2 regions of the Kitasatospora sp. NPDC052896 genome follow, and region 1 is predicted to be linked to the other one. Evidence: riboswitches for the same ligand, from Rfam matches in the RefSeq annotation. Region 1 holds a riboswitch; the other holds the start of a gene.
What was found. A riboswitch is a leader RNA that binds a small molecule or an ion and turns the genes downstream of it on or off. The one in region 1 is predicted to bind FMN.
Positions count from the first base shown of each region.

Region 1 (10,564 bases):
CGCGGTGAAGTCGCCGTACGCCGTGGGCAGGGTGGTGACGGCCGCCCGGTCCACGTGCAGCTCGGTCCGGCGGCGGTAGGCGATCAGGTCCTCGATCGAGATGATCGCCAAGCCGTGCTCGCGGGCGAACGCGACCAGCTCGGGCAGCCGGGCCATGGTGCCGTCGTCGTTGACCACCTCGCAGATCGCCGCGGCCGGGGAGAGGCCGGCCAGCCGGGCCAGGTCGACGCCGGCCTCGGTGTGGCCGGGGCGGACCAGTACGCCGCCGTCCGCGGCGCGCAGCGGGAAGACGTGGCCGGGTCGGGTCAGGTCACCGGCGGTGGTGGCCTCGGCGGCCAGCAGTCGGATGGTCCGGGCCCGGTCGGCCGCCGAGATGCCGGTGGAGATCTTGTCCCGGGCGTCCACCGAGACCGTGTAGGCGGTGCCCTTCCGGTCCTCGTTGACCCGGGTCATCGGGGGCAGCGCCAGCCGGTCGGCGTCCGCGTTGGTCATCGGCACGCAGATCACGCCGGAGGAGTAGCGGATGGTGAAGGCCAGCAGCTCGGGGGTGGCCGCCGAGGCCGCGAAGATGATGTCGCCCTCGTTCTCGCGGTCCTCGTCGTCCACCACGATGACCGGGCGGCCGGCCGCGATGTCGGCGATGGCGCGCTCGACCGGGTCGAGGCTGAGGTCGGGGGTGCTCATGCCGGGGCTCCCTGCAGGTTCGGGGCGGTGGAGGCGTTGCGCGGGGCCCGGCTGCGCAGCCACCAGGCGCGCAGGCCGAGCAGGACCAGGACGAAGTAGATGCTGTAGGTCAGGCCGGAGAAGGTGTAGCCGCTGTTGAACGCGAGCGGGACGCCGACCAGGTCGACGGCGATCCAGGCGAACCAGAACTCCACCCAGCCGCGAGCCTGGGCGACCATCGCCGCCAGGGTTCCGACGAAGATGTAGGCGTCCGACCAGGGGCTCCAGGACATCCACGGGAACTGGGTGAAGATCAGGGCCGCCGCGACGGTCAGCAGCGCGGTGGCGCCGACCAGCAGCGCGCGTTCCTTCCAGCTGGCGAACCGGACCGCGATCGCGCCGGTGTCGCGGATCCCGCGCTGCCAGCGGGACCAGCCCCAGATCGCGGTGACGATCACGATCAGCTGCTTGCCGACCAGGCCGGGCAGGTGACCGGAGAGGTAGGCCCCGGCCAGCACCACGCCGGAGAGCAGCTGGACCGGCCAGCTCCAGACCGAGCGCCGCCAGCCGAGCGCGAGGCCGGCCAGGCCCAGCAGGTTGCCGATCATGTCGGTCCACAGCACGTGCTGGCCGAATATCGAAAACGCCACGCTGTTGAGCCAGTTCACGAGACGCCCTCCGAACGGGCCAGTGTGGTGGGGTTGTTGGCGGGGATGTTGACGATGCTGCCGACGCCGTCGGCCCGGGCGGCCAGCAGCCGCTCGACGTACTTGGCGAGGACGTCCACCTCGAGGTTGACCGACTCGCCAACTTCCTTGGCACCGAGGGTGGTCAGGGCGAGCGTGGCGGGGATCAGGCTGACCGTGAAGGTGTCGGCGGCGGCCTCCACCACCGTCAGGCTGATGCCGTCCACCGTGATCGAACCCTTGTCGACCAGGTAGCGGGAGATGCTCGACGGCAGCGAGAACCGCAGCACCTCCCAACGGGGCCTGCCCTCCGCGTCCAGCTCGCCCGGGGCACGCTCGAGCAGGATGCCGGTGGCGTCGACGTGGCCCTGGACCAGGTGGCCGCCGAGCCGGGCGCCGAGTGCCATGGCCCGCTCCAGATTGACCCGGGAGCCGGGGACCAGCGCGCCCAGGCTGGAGCGGTGCAGCGTCTCGGCCATCACATCGGCAGTGAACTCACCGCCGCCGGTGGCCAGTTGCTCGGGAGCGTCGACGACGGTCAGGCAGACACCGTTGACCGCGATGGAGTCGCCGTGCCGGGCCCCGGTACAGACCAGCGGACCGCGCAGGCGCAGGCGCGAGGAGTCGCCGAACTCCTCGATGGAGACGACCTCGCCGAGCTCTTCGATGATGCCGGTGAACACCCGGGTTCTCCTCGCGCTTGGGGCGCGGACTCCGGGGCGGCAGATGCATGGGAAACCGTAACGGGCTGATACCGACGCGGATGCCAGGGAGCTGGCAGGATCCGGATCCGGGTCGCCGAAGATCCACCCCGTGTGATGGGGTGCTTCGCCGCCGCAGAGGACTCTGCCGCTCACCTCAACGCGATCCCCCGGAACGGGGAACCACGGCACCGCTTGGCCCGTCGCGCACGCCTCCCATCCGGACTTTAACCGTCGGTCCAGGAATTTCACCTGGTCAACCGGCCGCTGGCTGCGGACGGGTCGCGGACTGTAACCGCCGGTTCGGATTTTCACCGACCCCGGAGTGCGCTGAACGTCACTGCTCTTACGTGGCTCATTGTGCCATGATCCGCAACCGCTGAGGGAGAGGTCTGCGCTGTGGGCTGTTTCACTCCGTCCCACGGGAATGCGAGCGGCACGCGGGGACTGAGTGGGGACCGTTCCGGATTCACCTTGATCGCCACCGGGGGCCGGGCAACGGGGCGGGCCCTGCCCCTGCTCATCCACCCGTACGAGCTAACTCCCGCGTCCCGTCAGGCGCTCCGCCACCCTGGGCGCCCAGGGCGTGCGCGGGCAGTACCACCGTCGCGGGTGCTTGTCCCCGGTGGTCCACAACGGCGCGACCGGGAGCGACAGCTGACTCAGGACCAGTGCGGTCCCGCCCTGTTGGGCGCGCGAGCGGGAGTCACGGGTGGGCTCCGCTCAGGACGTGCAGCGCGAGCGCAAGGGCGGAGTCCCGGTCGTGGGAGAACTCGGCGTCGGTGAAGACCGGCGTCGGCAGGTCCGGCGGGATGCCGGCGCCGTCGAAGCTGCGGCCGTCCTGGGTGAGACAGCGCATCATCCGCGTGGTTCAGCACGGCGGTGTCCGGGTCGACGCCCGGGCGGACGGTGACTTCGGGGTGGCCGTCCACCCAGAACCACACCGCGCCGGAGGAGTCGGCGGGACCGGTCCGCTGCCCGCTCAGCTCACCGGGCAGGGCGCCGGCGCACGAGACGTCGAAGGTGCGCAGCAGGCCGCCGTGGATGGTGAGGACGATGCCGTGGCCATCCGTCTGCCAGACCCCCTCGACCGGGCTCCGGCGGCGGGCTGGGACGGCGGGAGCCGGGGGCGCGGCCGCCGACGCGGCGGGAGCTGTCACCGCCGCCGGCAGTCCGGCCACGGTCGCCGCGCCGCCCGTCAGGACCGCGCGCCGGGGCAGTCCGCCCTGCCGCCGGCTCTGCCTCACCACGCCCTGTCGCTGCGTCCGGTTCCTCATCACGCACCTCCGCCGGATTCCTGTGGTCCGAGAGTGCGGGGGCAGTTGCGCACACCCCGCTTCGGCTTTCACAAGGGACGCTACGGTGGGTAGTGATCCGGTGTCGCTGGCGTGAGCACCCGTCTTTTTCCTGGCATGGGCACCAGCCACAGAACTGGTGCCAACACCACTGCGATGGGGGTCGACGGGTCCACCGGCGATCCGGACGCGACGAGTGCGTCCGCATCGGTCGCCCGGTCAGGAGCCGCGCTGCCCGGCGGGGGTCTCCGTGGCCGAGGGCGACCCGCTCGCGGACGGACGCGGCGACGGAACGGGCTGGTCGTCCCCGCCCGAACCGCCGACCGGGCGCGAGAACCAGCTCCCCCGGCTCCGGTCACGGATCACGAACGCCGTCACCGGCGCCCCCGCCGGGACCACCGTCACCAATTCGTCCACCCGGAACCCCGGCCAGGCCGGCCCGGTGAACGTGACCGGGCCGCTCGGCACCGCCGGCGGCAGCAGCGGGTTGCCGCACGCGCAGCGCACCCGCGGCAGCCCCCGGTTGTCGATCAGCACCGCGGTGCCCGCCCGCAGGACCGACTGGAAGCCCGTCGCGAGGCCGTCGGCGAAGCCGTGGTTGGTCACCCGGGTGTCGGAACGCAGCACCACCGGGGTGAGCCTGCCGAGGTAGAAGGGGATGTCACCGACCCGGACACCCTCGACCCCGGCCCACGCGTGCGCCTTGTCGACATGACCCACGAGGTAGTCCGTCAGCTTGGCCACCTCGCAGCTGCCGAGGCGCTCGGTGCCGCCGTAGAGGCCCGCCGTCCCACCGTCGACCGACCGGGACCCGACGGTGGAGGCCGAGGCGACGGCGAGCGGGGGGCCGCCGGACGGGGAGCCCGACGGGCCGGCCGAGGAGCTCGCCACCGAGCCCGTGAACGGATCCGGCCCGGGCTCGTCGGCCGCCTGCAGGAGAACCGGGACGGACGCGACGACGGGCTGGTTCGTCTCCGGCTGGCGCTCCACCAGCACCGCACCCAGCCCGACCACCAGCCCCGCGACCACCGCGCCGAGCGCGAGCGAACGCGGCCGGCGCCACCACGGTCGCCGGGGACCCCCGTCACCGCCGGCCATCACCATGTGCGGCCACGGTTCCACCGGGGGTCCGGACGGCGGCCCCGGCCGGCCCGACGCACCCGACGGTGGCTCGGGCGGAGGACCTGACGGCGGTTCGGAGCGCACGGCCCATTCTCTGCTCCCCCGCCCGGGCCGCCGCAACCGCAGCTCCGCGCCCGGGTGACCGCCGGCCCGCGGCGCAGGACCGGCGGCCGCCCACCCCGAGCGGGTGGACGGCCGCCGGACGGACGCTCGGCGGGTGGGCGGCGCGCCCCGGCCACGCTCCGGTCCCACCGGCCTGGGCCCGCGGGCCGGTCAGCACCGATCGGTACCGTGCTCGACAGCGTGAAGGCGACCTCGAAGCCCCGCTCGGGCAGCGGGCCGGCCCGCAGGACACCCCCGTGGACCCGGACCCGCTCCCGCATCCGGACCAGCCCGTGGCCGCCGCCGGACGACGCGGCCGCGGCCGCGGCCGGGCGGGTGGCGCCAGGCGATCTTCGACTACCAAGCGTGATAGCTTCGCTACCGAACGAGAGGTCCGCCCACGACCCGGCCCCTTCGACCGCCAGGCGTACCCGACTCAGGCCACAGCCGGCCCGACCGCACCACCCGCCCCGAAGAGGACCCATGCCACGGATCGCCCCTTCTGACATCACGTCACCAACCTTGCCGGAAGGGCCGGTCGAGCGAATCCTCGGCCCGCGGTGACGACGCTGCGACAGGACGCCGACGTCGCCCGGGGCCCACTGGGCGGGGTGCCGCTGGCGGTGGCGGGCGGCGGCACGGCCGGCACGCTGGCCGCCCGCCACCTGCGGGCGCTCGGCTGCACCACCGCCCCGGCCCGGGAGTTGGCGACGACGGCGGGGCAGGCGGCCCGGCTGGCCCTGGGCCCCGGCCCGGCGGATCCGGCGGCCGACGGCACCGAACGCGACATCGACTGCGTGATCGACTGGGCAGGTCCGGTGGACCTGCCGCTGGCGAGCGAGGCCGACGCCCAGGCGGCTTGCGGGATCGCCGCCGTGCACGGCCGCCGGTACGGCGCACCGACACCGCTGGGGATCGACTACGCGGGGGCGGTGGCCGGAGTGCTCGCCGTCCAGGGCCTGTTGGCGGCCCGCTGCGCCGGCCTGCGCGGCGCTCCGGTGCGCGGGGTGCGGACCTCGGTCGCCGGCGCCGCGCTGCTCGCCGTCGGGCAGTACCTGGCAGCCGCCACCGCCGACGACCCCGACCGCACGGGCCGACCCGACCGCACGGCCCCCGAGGACACCGCTCCCAAGGACACCGCGCCCGAAGGCACCCCGCCCGAAAGCGCGGCCGCCGACCCACCGTTCACCAGTCGGGACGGCGTCCGGTTCGAGATCGAGTCGCTCGACGCCGGCCCCTGGCTGGAGTTCTGGACCCGGCTCGGCGTCGATCGCCACCCGATCGGCCGCGGTTGGCCCTCCTTCCAGCTCCGGTTCTCCTCGGCCCAGTGCCCGTTGCCCCCCGAACTCGCCGCCACCGCCGCGCAGTCGGACTACCACGAGATCGTCACCGCGGCCGGCCGCGCGGGTGTCGGCATCGTCCCGGTGCGCGAGGACGCGCCCGCCCCGCCCCCGACACCGCCCTGGCAGATCGCCCGGGCCGGCGGTCGACCGCCCCGCCCGGCCGGGCCGATCGCGCCACGGACGGGCGGCGTGCGGCTGCCGCTGGCGGGGCTGGTGGTGGTGGAGATGACCCGGCGACTCCAAGGCCCGCTCGCCGGGCACCTGTTGGCGCTGCTCGGCGCCGAGCTGGTGCGGATCGAGCCGCTCGGTGGCGATCCGCTGCGCGGTGTGCCGCCGATGGCGGGCGACGATTCGGCCCGCTTCCACGCGCTCAACCGCGGCAAGCGGGCGGTCGAAGCGGATCCGCGCGCGCCGTCCGGGCGCCGGGCGATCCGCGAACTGGTCGGTGACGCCGACGTGTTCCTGCACAACCTCGCGCCCGGCAAGGCCGAGGCCTTCGGGCTGGGTGCCCCGGAGCTGTTGGCCGTCCAGCCCGGCCTGGTGCACGCCTGGGCCTCGGGGTGGGGGGAACTCCTCGGCCCCGAGCCGCCGGTGGGGACGGACTACCTGGTGCAGGCGCGCAGCGGGCTCGCCGCGCTGGTCACCCCGGCGGGCCGGCCGGCCACCCCCTCGCTGATGACCATCACCGACATCTTCGGCGGCCTGATCAGTGCCGAGGGGGTACTGGCCGCGCTGGTGGCCCGGGAGGTCACCGGACACGGGCGCCGGGTGGACTCCTCGCTCTGGTCGGCCGCGACCGAGCTGCTGCGCACCGGTACCCCACCGGCCGCGCGGCGGACCGCCTTCGCCGCCGCCACTCCGGACGAGATCGCCCGAGACTCTCGGTTCCGCTCCGCACTACACCGTGATCGCTGTCTACTGCCCTGCTCACCCTGGGAGTTCGACCGTTGACCGCCCCCATCAGCACCACCGTCCGGGCCCCGCGCAGCGGGCTCGACCTGCCCGACCTGGTCCCGGCCGAGCTGCGCCGGCAGTGGTCCGCGCAGGGCCACTACCCCGACCGCGGCATCGCCGACCTGTTCGCCGAGCGGGTCCGTGGGCACCCGCGGCGGCCGGCCGTGGTCTGTCCCGGGGAGACCCTCGACTACGCCGAACTCGACCGCCGCACGGGCCGGATCGCCACCGCGCTGCGCAGTGCCGGGGTGGCGCCCGGCGACGTCGTCGCGATCCGGCTGCCGAACGGCTGGCCGGCGGTGGCGACCGAGCTCGCGGCGGCGGCGGTCGGGGCGACCGCACTGACCTTCCCGGCCGGCCGGGGCCTCGCGGACACCAGGGCGCTGCTTCGCCGGTCCCGGGCCGTGGCGCTGCTGAGCACCGCCGCCACAGCCCACGAGATCGGTCCCGAGCTGGCCCGACTCCCCTTCCTGCGCGCGGTGTTCGCCATCGACGGGACCGGGTCGACGGTACGGACCGACCCCGGCCCGGACCGACCGGGGCCAACGGCGCACGAGGATCCGCCCGACACGGTCCCGGTGGATCCGTCGGCGGCGGCCAGGATCCTGGTCTCCTCCGGCTCCGAGTCGGAGCCCAAGATGGTCGCCTACTCGCACAACGCGATGGCCGGCGGCCGCGGCAACTACCTGCGTGCCGTCTACCGGGGCACCGAAGTGCCGCGCGCGCTGGTCCTGGTGCCGCTCTCCTCCTCGTACGGCTCACTGGGCGTGATCACCCTGTACCGGCACGGCGGGACCCTGCTGCTACTGGACGGCTTCGACGCCGCCACCGCGCTGCGTGCCATCACCGCGCACCGGCCCACCCACCTGTTCGGCGTCGCCACGATGCTGCGCCGGATGACCCAACTCGCCCCGGAGTCCGGCGAGGACCTCTCCTCGCTGCGATCGGTGATCGCCAGTTGCGACGGGTTGCCGCCCGCACTGCTGGCCGACTGCCTGGCCCGGTTCGGCTGCCCGGTCAGCAACCTGTACGGCTCCACCGACGGCCTCAACTGTCGTGCCGATCACCGCACTTCGACCGAGCTGACCAGCGTGTTGGGCCAACCCGACCCGGCCGTCTGCGAGTTCCGGATCCATGACGAGCAGGGACGCCCGCTGCCGGCGGGCGAGCCCGGCGAGATCTGGGCGCGCGGCCCGATGACCCCGCTCTGCTACGTCGGCGCGCCGCAGTTGGACGCCCGCTACCGCGCGCCCGGGGGCTGGGTCCGCTCCGGCGACCGGGGCCGACTCACCGCCGACGGGCGGCTGGAGCTGGTGCGCCGCAACAGCAACGTGGTGAAGCGCGGCGGCTACTCGATCAGCCCGGCGGAGGTCGAGCGGCACGCTGGCGCGCATCCGGCCGTAGCAGAGGCGGTCTGCCTGGCGGTGCCGGATCCGGACCTCGGCGAGCGGCTCTGCGTCTGCGTGGTGCCCCGGCAGGGGACGGCGGCGCCCACGTTGGCGGAGCTCAACCACTTCCTGGAGCAGCGGCGCGGGCTGGAACGCCGCAAGCTGCCGGAGCAGTTGCTGCGCCTGGCGGAGCTCCCGCTGGGGGCCGCCGGCAAGCTCGACCGCAACCGGCTGACGGCGCTGGCCCGTTCGGCTCCGCCGGCCCGCTGACGGTCGGCCGGCGCGCGCCGAGCCGGCGGCCAGGTGAGGTGAGGTGAGGTGACACGGTGTCGGAACAGCCCGGCGACACGGGAACGGTCCCGCAGGTGCCGGCGCAGGCCCTCGCGCCACTGCCGACGGTCGACCAGATCGTCGGCCGGATGCGGGCCCTGGCAGCCGGCTTCCCGCCGAGCGACGGGGTGGGCGTCTTCCATCGGATCTACCTCGCCGTCACCCAACTGGTGCGCAGTCGGCTGGGCACCGGCTGGTTCGCCGATCCGGCCGCGATGGCCGTGCTCGACGCGCTCTTCGCCGAGCGCTACCTCGCCGCGAACGCCGCTGTCGCCGCCGGGCGGCGGCCACCCGCCTGCTGGCGCCCGCTCTTCGAGCTGCGGCGCCACCCCGGCATCCATCCCCTGCAGTTCGCGCTGAGCGGGATCAACTCCCACATCGAGCACGACCTGCCGCTCGCGGTGCTGGACGCCTCGCGGCGGCTGGGTCGGGATCCGGAGAGCTTCGAACCCGACTACCACCGGATCAACGATCTGCTGGCCCAGTTGGAGGGGCAGGTGCAGGCCGAACTGCTGCCGACGGCGGCCCGGTCGGCGCTCGGCGAGCCGCTGCTGCACGTGCTCGGGGTCTGGAGCATCGACGCGGCCCGGGAGGCCGCCTGGGCCAGCGTGCTGGCGCTGCGCGGCCTGCGCGACTCCCCGCTCGGCTACGCGGCGGTGTCCGACACGCTGGACGCCTCGGTCGGCATGGTCAGCCGCGCCCTGCTCACCCCGGTCGGTGACTGACGCGGAGTCAGCGTCTCCTCGTGCGGCACGAGAAGCCGGCGGATCAGACGTCGTCTGCTTATTGACGAGCAGCATTGGTCTGTACCACTGTGGGGGAGCCGCGGCACGCCCCCCACTGTCCGGCGGCGTGACCCGCGCCGCCCCACGCCGAGGAGGACCTGCCCATGAGGCGCGTCACCCCGTCCAGCCGTTCCACCCTGCCCAGCCTCGCCGCCACCGGCGCGCTGCTGGTCGGCGCCGCCGTTCCGTTCGCGCTGCCCACAGCGGCCAGCGCGGCCGCCGGTGTCTCCGGCCTGGTCGCCGCCTTCTCGGTGCCGCAGAGCTGGCAGAGCGGCTTCGAGGGCGACTACACGGTCACCAACGACACCAACACGACCGTCAACTCCTGGACGATCGCCTTCACCCTGCCGGCCGGGGAGACGGCCACCAGCGCCTGGAACGGCACCCTCACCCAGAACGGCAACCAGTACACCCTCACCTCCCCCGGCTGGGCCTCCCCGCTCGCCCCCGGCGCCAGCGCGCCGGTGGTCGGCATGAACATCTCCAGCACCGGCACCCCGGTCCCGCCCACCGCCTGCACCATCAACAACCAGCCCTGCCAGGGCGGACCGGTCGACACCACCCCGCCCAGCGTGCCCACCGGCGTGCAGGTCTCCGGTACCGGCCCGGAGTCCATCACGCTCTCCTGGACACCCTCCACCGACAACGTCGCAGTGGCCGGCTACCACGTCTACGAAGGCTCCACCGTGGTCGCGACCACCACCGCGACCACCGCGACCCTGACCGGCCTGCTGGCCGGCAGCAGCCACACCTTCGCGGTCAGCGCCTTCGACGCGGCGGGCAACGAGTCCGCGCTCTCCGCCCCGGTGACCGGCACGGCCGGCAGCGGCAGCACCCCCGGCGTGGCCGCGCCCTTCGTCGACCTCGGTGCCTACCCCACCCCCAGCCTGCCGCAGATCGCCGCCGCCACCGGGCTGAAGCAGTTCTCGCTGGGCTTCATCGTCAACGGCACCAGCCCCTGCACCGCGTCCTGGTTCAACGCCTACGACCCGGGCAGCGGCTGGGACAAAGCCGACTTCGACGCGATCCGGGCGGCCGGCGGCGACGTCCGGCCGTCCTTCGGCGGCGCCAACGGCACCGAGCTGGCCCAGTCCTGCACCGACGTGCCGAGCCTGACCGCGCAGTACCAGAAGGTGGTCGACGCCTACGGGCTGGACCGGATCGACTTCGACATCGAGGGCTCGGCGGTCTCCGA
Region 1 is NZ_JBITZU010000009.1:97,732-108,295, forward strand. It holds gene ACIGXM_RS20245 (bifunctional 3,4-dihydroxy-2-butanone-4-phosphate synthase/GTP cyclohydrolase II) at 1-684, opposite strand, end outside; gene ACIGXM_RS20250 (nicotinamide riboside transporter PnuC) at 681-1,271, opposite strand; gene ACIGXM_RS20255 (riboflavin synthase) at 1,328-2,032, opposite strand; FMN riboswitch at 2,255-2,382, opposite strand; gene ACIGXM_RS20260 (hypothetical protein) at 2,757-2,912, opposite strand; gene ACIGXM_RS20265 (DUF6777 domain-containing protein) at 3,565-4,467, opposite strand; gene ACIGXM_RS20270 (CoA transferase) at 5,130-6,863, shown strand; gene ACIGXM_RS20275 (class I adenylate-forming enzyme family protein) at 6,860-8,524, shown strand; gene ACIGXM_RS20280 (DUF5995 family protein) at 8,581-9,309, shown strand; gene ACIGXM_RS20285 (cellulose binding domain-containing protein) at 9,474-10,564, shown strand, end outside.

Region 2 (10,564 bases), on a different contig from region 1:
GCCCACCTCTACCGGGCCGAACTGGACCGCACCGCGCCCCAGTTGCCGTCGCTGCCGGTCCAGTACGCGGACTACGCGCACTGGCAGCGCACGGCCGGCGACACCGACGCCGACGACCAGCTCGCCTACTGGCAGGAGCAGTTGGCGGGAACAGAGCCGCTCCACCTGTCCACCGACCGCCCCCGGCCGGCGGTGCGCACCAGCAGCGGAGCCACCGCCCGACTGGAGCTGCCCGCCCGCACGGCCCGCCGCCTGGCCCGGGTCGGCCGCGAGCGGGGAGCCACCCTGTTCACCACGCTCGTCGCCGCCGCCCAGGCCTACCTCGCCCGGCTCAGCGGCGACGCGGACATCGCCGTCGGCACCGTCACCTCCGGCCGCGACCGGGCCGAGACGCAGAACCTCGTCGGGTTCTTCGTCAACACCCTGGTGCTGCGCTCGCGGGTCGAGACGCGGCGGCCCTTCACCGAGTTCCTCACCGACGTGCGGCAGACGGTGCTGGACGCCTTCGCCCACCAGGACGTCCCGTTCGAACGGGTGGTGGACCAGGTGCAGCCGGTCCGCGACACCAGCCGCACCCCGCTCTTCCAGGTCATGGTCGTCCTGCAGAACACCCCGGTGGCCGATCTCGACCTGCCGGGCCTCGACGTGACGGACGTCGAAACCGAGGTGGAGCAGGCGGCGTTCGACCTCACCCTGGAGTTCGCCGAGACGGACTCGGGGGCACTGCACGGCCTGATCACCTACAACACCGACCTGTTCGACGCGGCCACGGCCGAGCGGATGGCCGGCCAGCTCGGCACCTTGCTGGCCGCCGTCGCGCAGGACCCCGGGCGGCCCGTCGGCGCGCTGCCGCTGACCGGTGACGGCGAGCTGAAAACCCTGCTGGACCAGGCCCGGGGCACGTTCCGACCGGTGCCCGAGGCGACCCTGCCGGACCTGTTCGAGCGGCAGGCGGCCCGCACCCCCGACGCGGTGGCGCTGCTGGACGGCGGGCGGGAGCTGACGTACGCGGAGGTGGACCGGGCGGCCAACCGGCTGGCCCACCGGCTCATCCAGCGGGGCGTGGGGCCGGAGCGGTTGGTCGCCCTCGCCCTGCCCCGGTCGGCGGGGGCGGTGGTGGCGCAGCTCGCCGTCGGCAAGGCCGGCGGTGCCTTCCTTCCGGTGGACCCGGACTACCCGGCGCAGCGGCGGGAGTTCATGGTGCGCGACTCGGGCGCCCGCGTGGTGCTCGACGACCCGGCTGAGGTGTGGGCCGCGGACGGGCCGGAGACGGCGCCCACGGACGCCGACCGCACCACCGCGCTCACCCCCGAGCACCCCGCCTACGTCATCTACACCTCCGGGTCGACCGGGACGCCCAAGGGCGTGGTGGTGACCCACCGTGGACTGGCCGCCTTCGCGGCCGCCGCCGCCGAGCAGTACGCCGTGGGCCCCGGCGACCGGGTGCTGCAGTTCGCCTCGCCCAGCTTCGACGCCTCCGTGCTGGAACTGTGCGTCTCCCTGCTCGGCGGGGCCGCGCTGGTCACGGGGGAGGAGGGTCCGCTGGTCGGTGAGCGGCTGGCCGAGGTGCTCGCCGACCGGTGCGTCAGCCACACCCTGATCCCCCCGGCGGCCCTGGCGACCGTGGAACCGGAGACGGCCGACGCGCTGCCCGCCCTGCGCACCCTGATCGTCGGCGCCGAGGCCTGCCCGGCCGACCTGGTCGACACGTGGGCCGCCGGCCGCCGGATGATCAACTCCTACGGTCCCACCGAGGCCACGGTGGTCGCCACCTGGACCGGCCCGCTGTCGCCGGGCGGGGGCACGCCGCCGATCGGCCGCCCCTGCGGCGCCACCCGCGGCTACGTCCTCGACGCCGCCCTGCGGCCCGTCCCACCCGGCGTGACCGGGGAGCTGTACGTGGCCGGACCGGGCGTCGCCCGCGGCTACCTGGGCCGCCCGGGCCTGACCGCCCAGCGGTTCGTCGCCGACCCGTTCGGCGCGCCGGGGGAACGCATGTACCGCACCGGCGACCTGGTGCGCCGGCACGCCGACGGCGACCTGCGCTTCGCCGGACGCGTGGACGACCAGATCAAGGTGCGCGGCTTCCGGATCGAGCCGGGTGAGATCGAGACCGCGCTGCGCCGCAGCACCCTGGTGCGCGACGCGGTCGTCACCGTGCGCGCCGACGCCTCCGGGGACGGGGCGGTCGCCGGGCCCGGCCGGCTGGTGGCCTACGTCGTCCCCGCGGACGGGTCCGCCGGACCCCTGCCGGAGCGGGTGTCCGCCGGTGAACTGCGCGGGCACCTGGCCGGGCTGCTGCCGCCGCACATGATCCCGTCGGTGTTCGTGCCGCTGGAACGGCTGCCGCTCACCCCGAACGGCAAGACCGACCGGCGGGCCCTGCCCGCACCCGGGCCCGCGCAGGCCGCCGCCGGGCCGCGCCTCGCACCGCGGACCGACACCGAACGCCGCATCGCCCGGATCTGGGCCGACGTCCTGGGCATCCAGGAGATCGGCGCCGACGACAACTTCTTCGTGCTCGGCGGCGACTCGATCCTCAGCATGCAGGTGGTGTCGCGGCTGCGCCGGGACGGCCTGCACCTGGCGACCCGGGACCTGTTCACGCATCAGACCGTGGCCGAGCTGGCCACCGTCGTGCGCGACGCCCCACGGCGCGGCGGCGACGGCCCGGTGACGGGAGAGGTGCCGCTCACCCCCATCCAGGAGTGGTTCCTGACCACCCCGCGCGCCGCCCACCAGCACTTCAACCAGTCGACGCTGCTGGAACTCGACGCCGACCCCGACCCGCGGGCGCTGCGCGCCGCCCTGGACGCCCTGCTGGAACACCACGACGCCCTGCGCATGCGGTTCACCCGGGACGAGGAGGGCTGGCACCAGTTCAACCCGCCGCCGGCCCGCACCGAGGACCTCCTCGTCCCGTACGACCTGACGGGGCGGTCCGCGGCGGAGGCCGACGCTGCCATGGCGAAGGCCGCCGACGAGCTGCACGCCCGCTTCGACCTGGCACGCGGTCCGCTGCTGCGGGCGGCCCTGTTCACCGGCGACCCCGGTCGGCCGGTCCACCTGCTCCTGGTCGCCCACCACCTGGTCGTCGACGCCGTCTCCTGGCGTGTGCTGCGCGACGACCTGGAGAGCGCCTACCAGCAGGCCCTGCGGGGCGGCCCGATCACGCTCGGGGAGCGCGGCACCTCCTTCCGGGAGTGGGCGCTGGGGCTCGCGGCCCACGTCGCGGAAGGTGGCCTGGACCACGAACTGCCCTACTGGGAGGAGGCGGTGACCGCCGGGACGGCCCCGCTCGACCGCCCCGCGGGACACCAGCCGGCCGAGACCGCGGCGGTGACCGTGGAACTGGGCGAAGAAGACACGGCGGCCCTGCTGCGGGCCGCGCCGACGGCCTACCGCACCCGCGTCAACGACGTGCTGCTGGCCGCGCTCGCCCTGGCGCTGGCCCGCTGGACCGGGCACCAGCGGGTCCGCCTGGACCTGGAAGGACACGGCCGCGAGGACGTGCTGGACGGCGTCGACCTCTCCCACACGGTCGGCTGGTTCACCACCGTCTACCCGGTCGCCTTCCAGGTGCCCGCTCCCGACGACTTCGGCCCGGACCGTGACTGGCGTTCCCTGGTGAAGGCGGTACGCCGGCAACTGCGCGCGGTGCCGGGCAACGGGCTGGGCTTCGGCGCCCTGCGCACCTTCGGTTCGCCCGACGTCCGCAAGCGCCTCGCCGCCGGCGCGCACGGCCTGGTGGTCTTCAACTACCTCGGTCAGTGGGACGCCCGGTCGGAGGTCCCCGAGGGTGGCCTGGTCCGGGCCGAGCACGGCTCCTTCGGGCAGGACCACGACCCCCGGGACGGCGGCTCCCACCTGGTGGAGGTGGTGGGCGCGGTGCAGCACGGCCGCCTCGCCTTCACCTGGCACCACCGCCCCGCGGTCCACGACACGGCCACCGTGCGCCGGGTGGCCGAGGAGTTCGGCCAGGCACTGCGCCACATCGCCCGGCACGCCCGAGGAGGGCGATGACGAGATTCCGACCGCGCGGGGCGCCGCTGCCGCTGGCCGCCCCGCGCGGCCCGCGGTCCGCCCGGGCCCCGACCACCGCCCCGTGCGGCGACGACTCACCGACGACAACCCAGCGATGACGAAGGAACGTGACATGGACGAGAACACCGTCTACCAGGTGCTGTGCAACGACGAGGAGCAGTACTCCCTCTGGCCGGTCGACATCGAGGTGCCCGCGGGCTGGCGGACCGTCGGCAAGGAGGGCACCGAGGCGGAGTGCTCCGCCTACGTCGACGAGGTCTGGACCGACATGCGGCCGCGGAGCCTGCGCGAGCGCATGGAGAACGTCGAAGCCTGACCGGTCGGGGGACGGGGCGCCGGCCGACCTCGCCGGCCGGCGCCCCGCCACCCGCGGCACCGCCGCCGCGACTCCCGGCGCCCTGTCCCGCAGCCTCCAGCTCCACAGCACCGCCGCCCCAACCGCCCCGGCCTCACCGTCCGGTGCCGCGTCGGCCAGCCCGCGCGCCGCCGCGGCACGGACCAGCAGGCCCGCCCCACGACACCCCGAGGAGCCCACCATGACCCCTGTTATGCACACCGAACACGTGGAGTTCATCCCCTACCGGGACGAGGACGAGGACGCCTTCGTCGCCCTCCTGCGCAATGCGGACGTGTGCCGCTGGATGGGCCAGGACCTCGTGCCCGAGCCGGAGGTCCGCGTGCTGTTCCGCTCGATCCTGACCGAGGTGTACCCCAGACGTCTCTTCGACGTGTGGGGCCTGTGGCTGGACGGCAGGACGTACGCGGGCCACGCGGAGGTGAAGAGGACGGGAAACGTCGACGGCCATGAACTGGTCACCGCGCTCGCCCCGGAGTTCTGGGGTCGGGGACTCGGCACGGAGGTGATCCGCGGCCTGCTGCGCCATGCCGCCGACGGCCTCGGACTCAAGGAGGTCTACGGGATGGTGGGCGCGGAGAACACCGCGAGCCTGGCGTTGTGCCGGCGTCTGGGCTTCCGGCACCTGCGCGACGTCGTCGCCGACAACGGTTCGGTGACGAAGATGCTGATCGTATCCACGACGGAGTCGACGTGACACAGCCACTCACCGGGGACGCCCTCGACCCGTCCCGGACCAGCCGGCCGCCGAGCCTGTGGCGCAACCGCGCCTTCAACCTGCTCTGGACCGGCCAGTGCCTCTCGGACACCGGCAGTGCCATGGCCGACCTGGCGCTGCCCCTCCTGGTGTTCCAGCTGACCCGGTCGCCGGCACAGGCCGGCTTCGTCGGCACGGTCGGTTTCGCCGTCACGATGATCTCCCGGCTGCCGGCCGGCCTCCTCGTCGACCGCTTCGACCGGCGCCGGCTGATGATCTTCTGTGACGTCTTCCGGCTCGTCGTGTACGCGGTCCTCGCCTGCGCCGTCGAGGCCGGCGCCGCCGGTCTGGCCGTGATCCTGGCGGTGGTCGCCGGGAGCGCTGCCGCGACCGCCGTCTTCAGCACCGCCGAACACGCCGCGGTCCGCAGCCTGGTGGGTCAGGATCAGATCGTCACCGCCGTCGCCCGCAACGAGGCACGGGCGTACGGCACGTCGCTGGTCGGGCCGCCCCTGGGCGGCCTGCTGTTCGGGCTCGGCAAGGCGCTGCCGTTCTTCGGCAACGCCCTCAGCTTCCTGCTGTCGCTGTCGGCCGTCCTGTGCATCCGCCGGCCCCTGCAACAGCCCCGGCCGGCCACGGCCCCCTCCGGAGGCGGCCCCGGAGGGGAGGGCCTGCGGTTCGTCCTGGGCAGTCCGTTCCTCCGGGCCCTGCTCGTGATCGCCGCCCCGCTCAACATGGCCTTCACCGGCATGATCTTCGCGATGACCATCTCGTTGCGACGCTCCGGACTCTCGCCGGTCCTCGTCGGCCTGGTCAGCATGATCATCGCTGTGGGCGGTCTCCTCGGTGCCATCGCCGCTCCGGCCCTGCAACGCCGACTGCGCCTGCCGACGCTGATCACGGTGATCTGCTGGTCCACCGCCGTACTGATGGCGCTCAGCGTGCTGGTGTCCACCAGCATCGTGACCGCGGTACCCCTCGCCGCCGCGCTGTTCCTCGGTCCCACCGCCAACGCCGCCCTCTTCGGCTACCAGGCGGCCGTCACCCCGGACCACCTCCAGGGTCGGGTGGTCAGCCTGCTCCTCCTGGCCGCCACCTCGGCGGCCGCTCTGGCACCCGCCCTCGCCGGGGTGCTGCTGGCCCACGTCCCCGGCCGCACGGCGATGCTGGTCTTCCCGCTCCTGGTCGCGGCCTCCGCGCTGGTGGCCACGTTCGGCAGGGGTATCAGGTCCATGTCCCGCCAGCCGTGAGGCACCGCCCGATGCGGGGACCGGGCCCGGCGCGGCCCCGCCCCGGGGGCGCGGGAGCTGCCGGATCTGGGCCTCGCCGGTGGGCACCCGGTCGTACGTCGTCGTCCTGGGTCGCGTGTCCACCCGCAGTATGGCGGGCGTCAGTCCCCCAGCCCCCGGCGCGGCCGGATCAGGGTGCGGACGAACCTGGCTCGCGTGCTCCCGCTCATCGGGCGACATTGGGATCCATGCAGGAACAGCCGGAGCACCCCCCTGTGCCGCAGCGTCACGAGACGGTCGAGGAACGGGCCGACCGGAACCTGGTCGAGCTGCTCCAGGAGCTTCGGGTCGTGCAGACCGGCGTCCAGATCGTGTTCGCCTTCCTCCTCGGCGTGGCGTTCACGCCGCGCTTCGCGCAGTTGAGCGATGCCCAGCAGGGCGTCTACGTCACCGCCCTGCTGCTGACCGTGGTCTCCTCCACGGTCCTGGCCACCCCGGTGGCCTTGCACCGGGGCCTGTTCCACCGCGGGGCCAAGCGCCGGATCGTGGAGCTGTCGACCCGGCTCGCCCTGGTGGGCCTGGTCTTCCTCGCGCTCGCGCTGAACGGCGTGGTGCTCCTGCTGATCGACGTGGTTCTCGGTCGCGCGGCCGCGATCGCCGTCACCAGCGCCAGCATGTTGATGTTCGCGGGGCTGTGGTTCTTCCTGCCCTGGGCGTTGCGCCGGTCCTGATGAAACTGATTGTCAGTTCAGTGATGGTGGGCATGGTGGACGCGGAACCGGGGCGGCTGGTTCCGCCGGTCTTCAGCGACGCTGAGCGGTCAGCGGTCAGCGACCCGTGGAGGTGCCCCCGTTGTGACCGGGTGTCACGCCGTGACGGCAGGGGCGGGAAGGCCCCTGGCGGCGACCAGGTGCGCGCTGCCGTCGGCCAGGCGGTAGGACAGGCCCGCGACCGCGAGCCGGCCGGCGGCGACGCGCTCGGCGAGGATGCGGGAGCGGTCCAGCAGCAGGTCGACGGTGCTCCTTATGTGCTCGTGGAGGATCTCCTCCGGTTCGTCCCGTCCGGCGGCGCGCGCGGCGAGCACGCTCGGGGTCACCCGTTCGACCACGTCCCGTACGAATCCGCCCGGCGTCCTGCCGCCGTCGGCGGCGGCGCGGGCGGCGGCGATCGCCCCGCACGAGTCGTGGCCCAGGACCACGACCAGCGGGCACTCCAGCACGCTCACCCCGTACTCGATGCTGCCCAGGACCTCGGTGCCCACGACGTGCCCGGCGGTGCGGACCACGAACATGTCGCCCAGCCCCCGGTCGAAGATGATCTCCGCGGCCAGGCGGGAGTCGGAGCACCCGAACAACACCGCGAACGGGCTCTGGCCCGGAGCGGTCTCGGTACGGCGGGCGGCGTCCTGGTTCGGGTGCTGGGGCAGGCCGGCGACGAACCGGAGGTTGCCGGCGAGCAGCATCTCGAAGGCCTCGGCGGGACTCGGCGTCAAGACATCGGTCATGGTGGCAGCCTACGGTCCGCTCCCGCCCGGCGCGCGGGAGGCCATGCCTCCGGCTCCCGCGCGCCGGGCGCCGGGTGGCATGAGCCGGCGCCCGGCGCGGCAGCGGCGCCGTCTCACGGGTCGCGCCGAGGGGGCGCCGCTGTCATGCCGAGTCGTGCCAAGATCCCCCTGAGTGTTCGCGCGCTCCGGGGTCGGTGCAATTCCGAACCGGCGGTGAAAGTCCGCGACCCAGCCGAAGCCATCGGCTGGTTGACCTGGTGGAACTCCAGGACCGACGGTGAAAGTCCGGATGGAAGGCAGTGCGCGGCGATCCACTGTCCGACCGGCGGTGTCCCCTGACGGGCCGTCGGCGGACTGGTGCTCGCTTCTCCCCGGAACGACGTGCGCGCAACGGGGGCGGGCCGTCTGCCGTCATCGTGTCCCCGTCGCGCGCCACGCCGTCCCATGGGGCAGCCCGCGTGCGCTTGCGCGCGGGGTCTGCCCCATGGCCGCGTTCTCTCGCCGACCAGTGAAGCCGGCCGTGGCGGTGTGCTGGAACGCGACGGCCACACCGAGGCCGCCGTCGATCTGTCCCGCCTGGCCGGGCTGTCCGGCGTGACCACCATGTGCGAGCTCGTCCGATCCGACTGGGGCATGGGAAGGCTGGACGATCTGCTGGACCTCGCCGATCGAGAACGACTCGCCCTCGTCTCGGTGGGCGACCTGGCCGCCTACCGGCGGGCCCGCGCGGCCTGACGCCGACCGGGCCGTACACCGGGTCACCTCCACCCGGTGCCCGGCGTACCGCTGCGGCTCAGGCCCGTGGGCCGCCGTCTCGTCCGTTGGGCGCCCGCCGCCGCGGGTCGCCCGGGGAGGGCGACGCCGTGCCGGGAACAGCCGCCGAGCACCTCGCCCTGCTCCGTCACCCGGGACCATCTGACGGTGGCCCCTGGCCGGGTCGTCCGGATGAGTGTTCTGTCCTGGGGCGTGCGCGGAGGTGTGCGCGTTCCCCCTGCCCGCCGAACAGGCTGAGGAACTCGACCGGTTCGGCATCGACGGCGCCGAACCAGTGCGGCACGCGGGTGTCGAACTCGGCCGCCTCCCCGGGGGAGAGCACCAGATCGTGGTCCCCGAGGACGAGCCGCAGCCGTCCGTTGAGGACGTAGAGCCACTCGTAACCCTCGTGGGTCTGTGGATCGGCGTCCTTCCGGGAGCTGCCAGCCGGGATCACCAGCTTGTACGCCTGGATGCCGCCGGCCCGGCGGGTCAGGGGCAGCATGGTCATGCCGTGGCGGGTGACCGGGCGCAGGTGGATGCGCGGATCTCCGGTGGGCGGCGCGCCGACGAGTTCGTCGAGCGTGACGCCGTGGGCTCTGGCCAGGGGGAGCAGCAGTTCGAGGTTGGGTCGGCGAGTGCCGGACTCCAGCCGGGACAGGGTGCTCACCGAGATGCCGGTCGCTGCCGAGAGGTCGGCCAGCGTGGTCTCCCGCTGGCGGCGCAGCGCGCGTAGCCGGGGGCCGACCGCGTCGAGCGTTCGGTCGAGGTCGTCGTCCATGCCCCCAGCTTGCCAGAACGGCAACGGAGATTGCGTAGTGTGCGGCAGGGCGCGCGTGGTCGTCGCGAAGGAGGCCGCCACGGTGGACGGCCGGAGCTGAGGACGACGTCAGTCGATGCGGCGCGCCTGCCGGAAGCGGGCGAGGGCCTGGTCGAGGTCGACGATGGGGTCGGGGTAGTCGAGCCGTGCGCGTTCGGTGGCGGGCAACCGCCAGGGGCGGTGCACGGCGGGGCCGCCGACCGAGGCGAGCTCGGGGACCCACCGCCGCACGTAGGCACCGTCGGGGTCGAAACGGGCGGCCTGCGCGAGTGGATTGAGCACCCGGTTCGGCCGGGTGTCGGTACCGGTGCCCGCCACCCACTGCCAGTTGAGCTGGTTGTTCGCCACATCTCCGTCGACCAGCAGGTCGAGGAAGTGGGCGGCCCCGACGCGCCAGTCGACGTAGAGGGTCTTGGTCAGGAAGCTGGCCGTCAGCAGTCGTGCCCGGTTGTGCATCCAGCCCTCGTGCCGCAACTGGCGCATCCCCGCGTCCACCACGGGGTAGCCGGTCCGGCCGTCCCGCCATGCGGCGATCTCCTCGGCGTCGTGCCGCCACCGGTCGCCGCGCGGCCGGTAGTCCTGGTGGGCCGCGTCGGGTCGTGCGGCGAGTACCTGGTGGTGGAAGTCACGCCAGGCGAGCTGCCGCACGAAGGCGTCCGCTCCGGCGCCGCCGCGGGCCCGCGCCCGCCCCACCAGCTCCACCGCCGACAGACAGCCGAAGTGCAGGTACGGCGACAGGCGCGAGGTCGCGTCGCCCGCCAGGTCGTCGTGCCGGTCGGCGTACTCGTCCAAGGCGGCCGACTCCCAGCGGCGCATTCGTCCGCGGCCCTCGCCCTCGCCCCCGGGGGGCAGTGCCGGCGACACCCACCCACCTGCCAGGTCGGCAGCCTTCGGCGGCGGGTCGGAGCGCACCTCCGGGGTCCTGATCCCGCGGGGCGCCCGGAGGACACCGCGTGGCGTCTCGGAGCACCAGCGGCGGAAGTACGGAGTGAAGACCGCGAAGTGGCCCTTGGACTTCGCCCCGGACGGCAGGACCTGCCCCGGAGCCAGCACCGTCACCACGGCGTCGTGCACCCGCAGTTCGCGGCCGGACGCGGACAGCGCCCTCCGCAGCCGGTCCTCACGACGCGTCGCGTGGCCGCTCACCCCGCCCGCGACGTGC
Region 2 is NZ_JBITZU010000006.1:297,650-308,213, forward strand. It holds gene ACIGXM_RS15815 (non-ribosomal peptide synthase/polyketide synthase) at 1-4,023, shown strand, start outside; gene ACIGXM_RS15820 (MbtH family protein) at 4,157-4,360, shown strand; gene ACIGXM_RS15825 (GNAT family N-acetyltransferase) at 4,581-5,096, shown strand; gene ACIGXM_RS15830 (MFS transporter) at 5,093-6,346, shown strand; gene ACIGXM_RS15835 (DUF6328 family protein) at 6,574-7,056, shown strand; gene ACIGXM_RS15840 (carbonic anhydrase) at 7,191-7,829, opposite strand; FMN riboswitch at 8,006-8,136, shown strand; gene ACIGXM_RS15845 (3,4-dihydroxy-2-butanone-4-phosphate synthase) at 8,274-8,564, shown strand; gene ACIGXM_RS15850 (helix-turn-helix domain-containing protein) at 8,731-9,363, opposite strand; gene ACIGXM_RS15855 (cryptochrome/photolyase family protein) at 9,472-10,564, opposite strand, start outside.
Region 2: linked by a shared signal. The riboswitch ahead of ACIGXM_RS15845 (3,4-dihydroxy-2-butanone-4-phosphate synthase) and the one ahead of ACIGXM_RS20255 (riboflavin synthase) in region 1 are both predicted to bind FMN.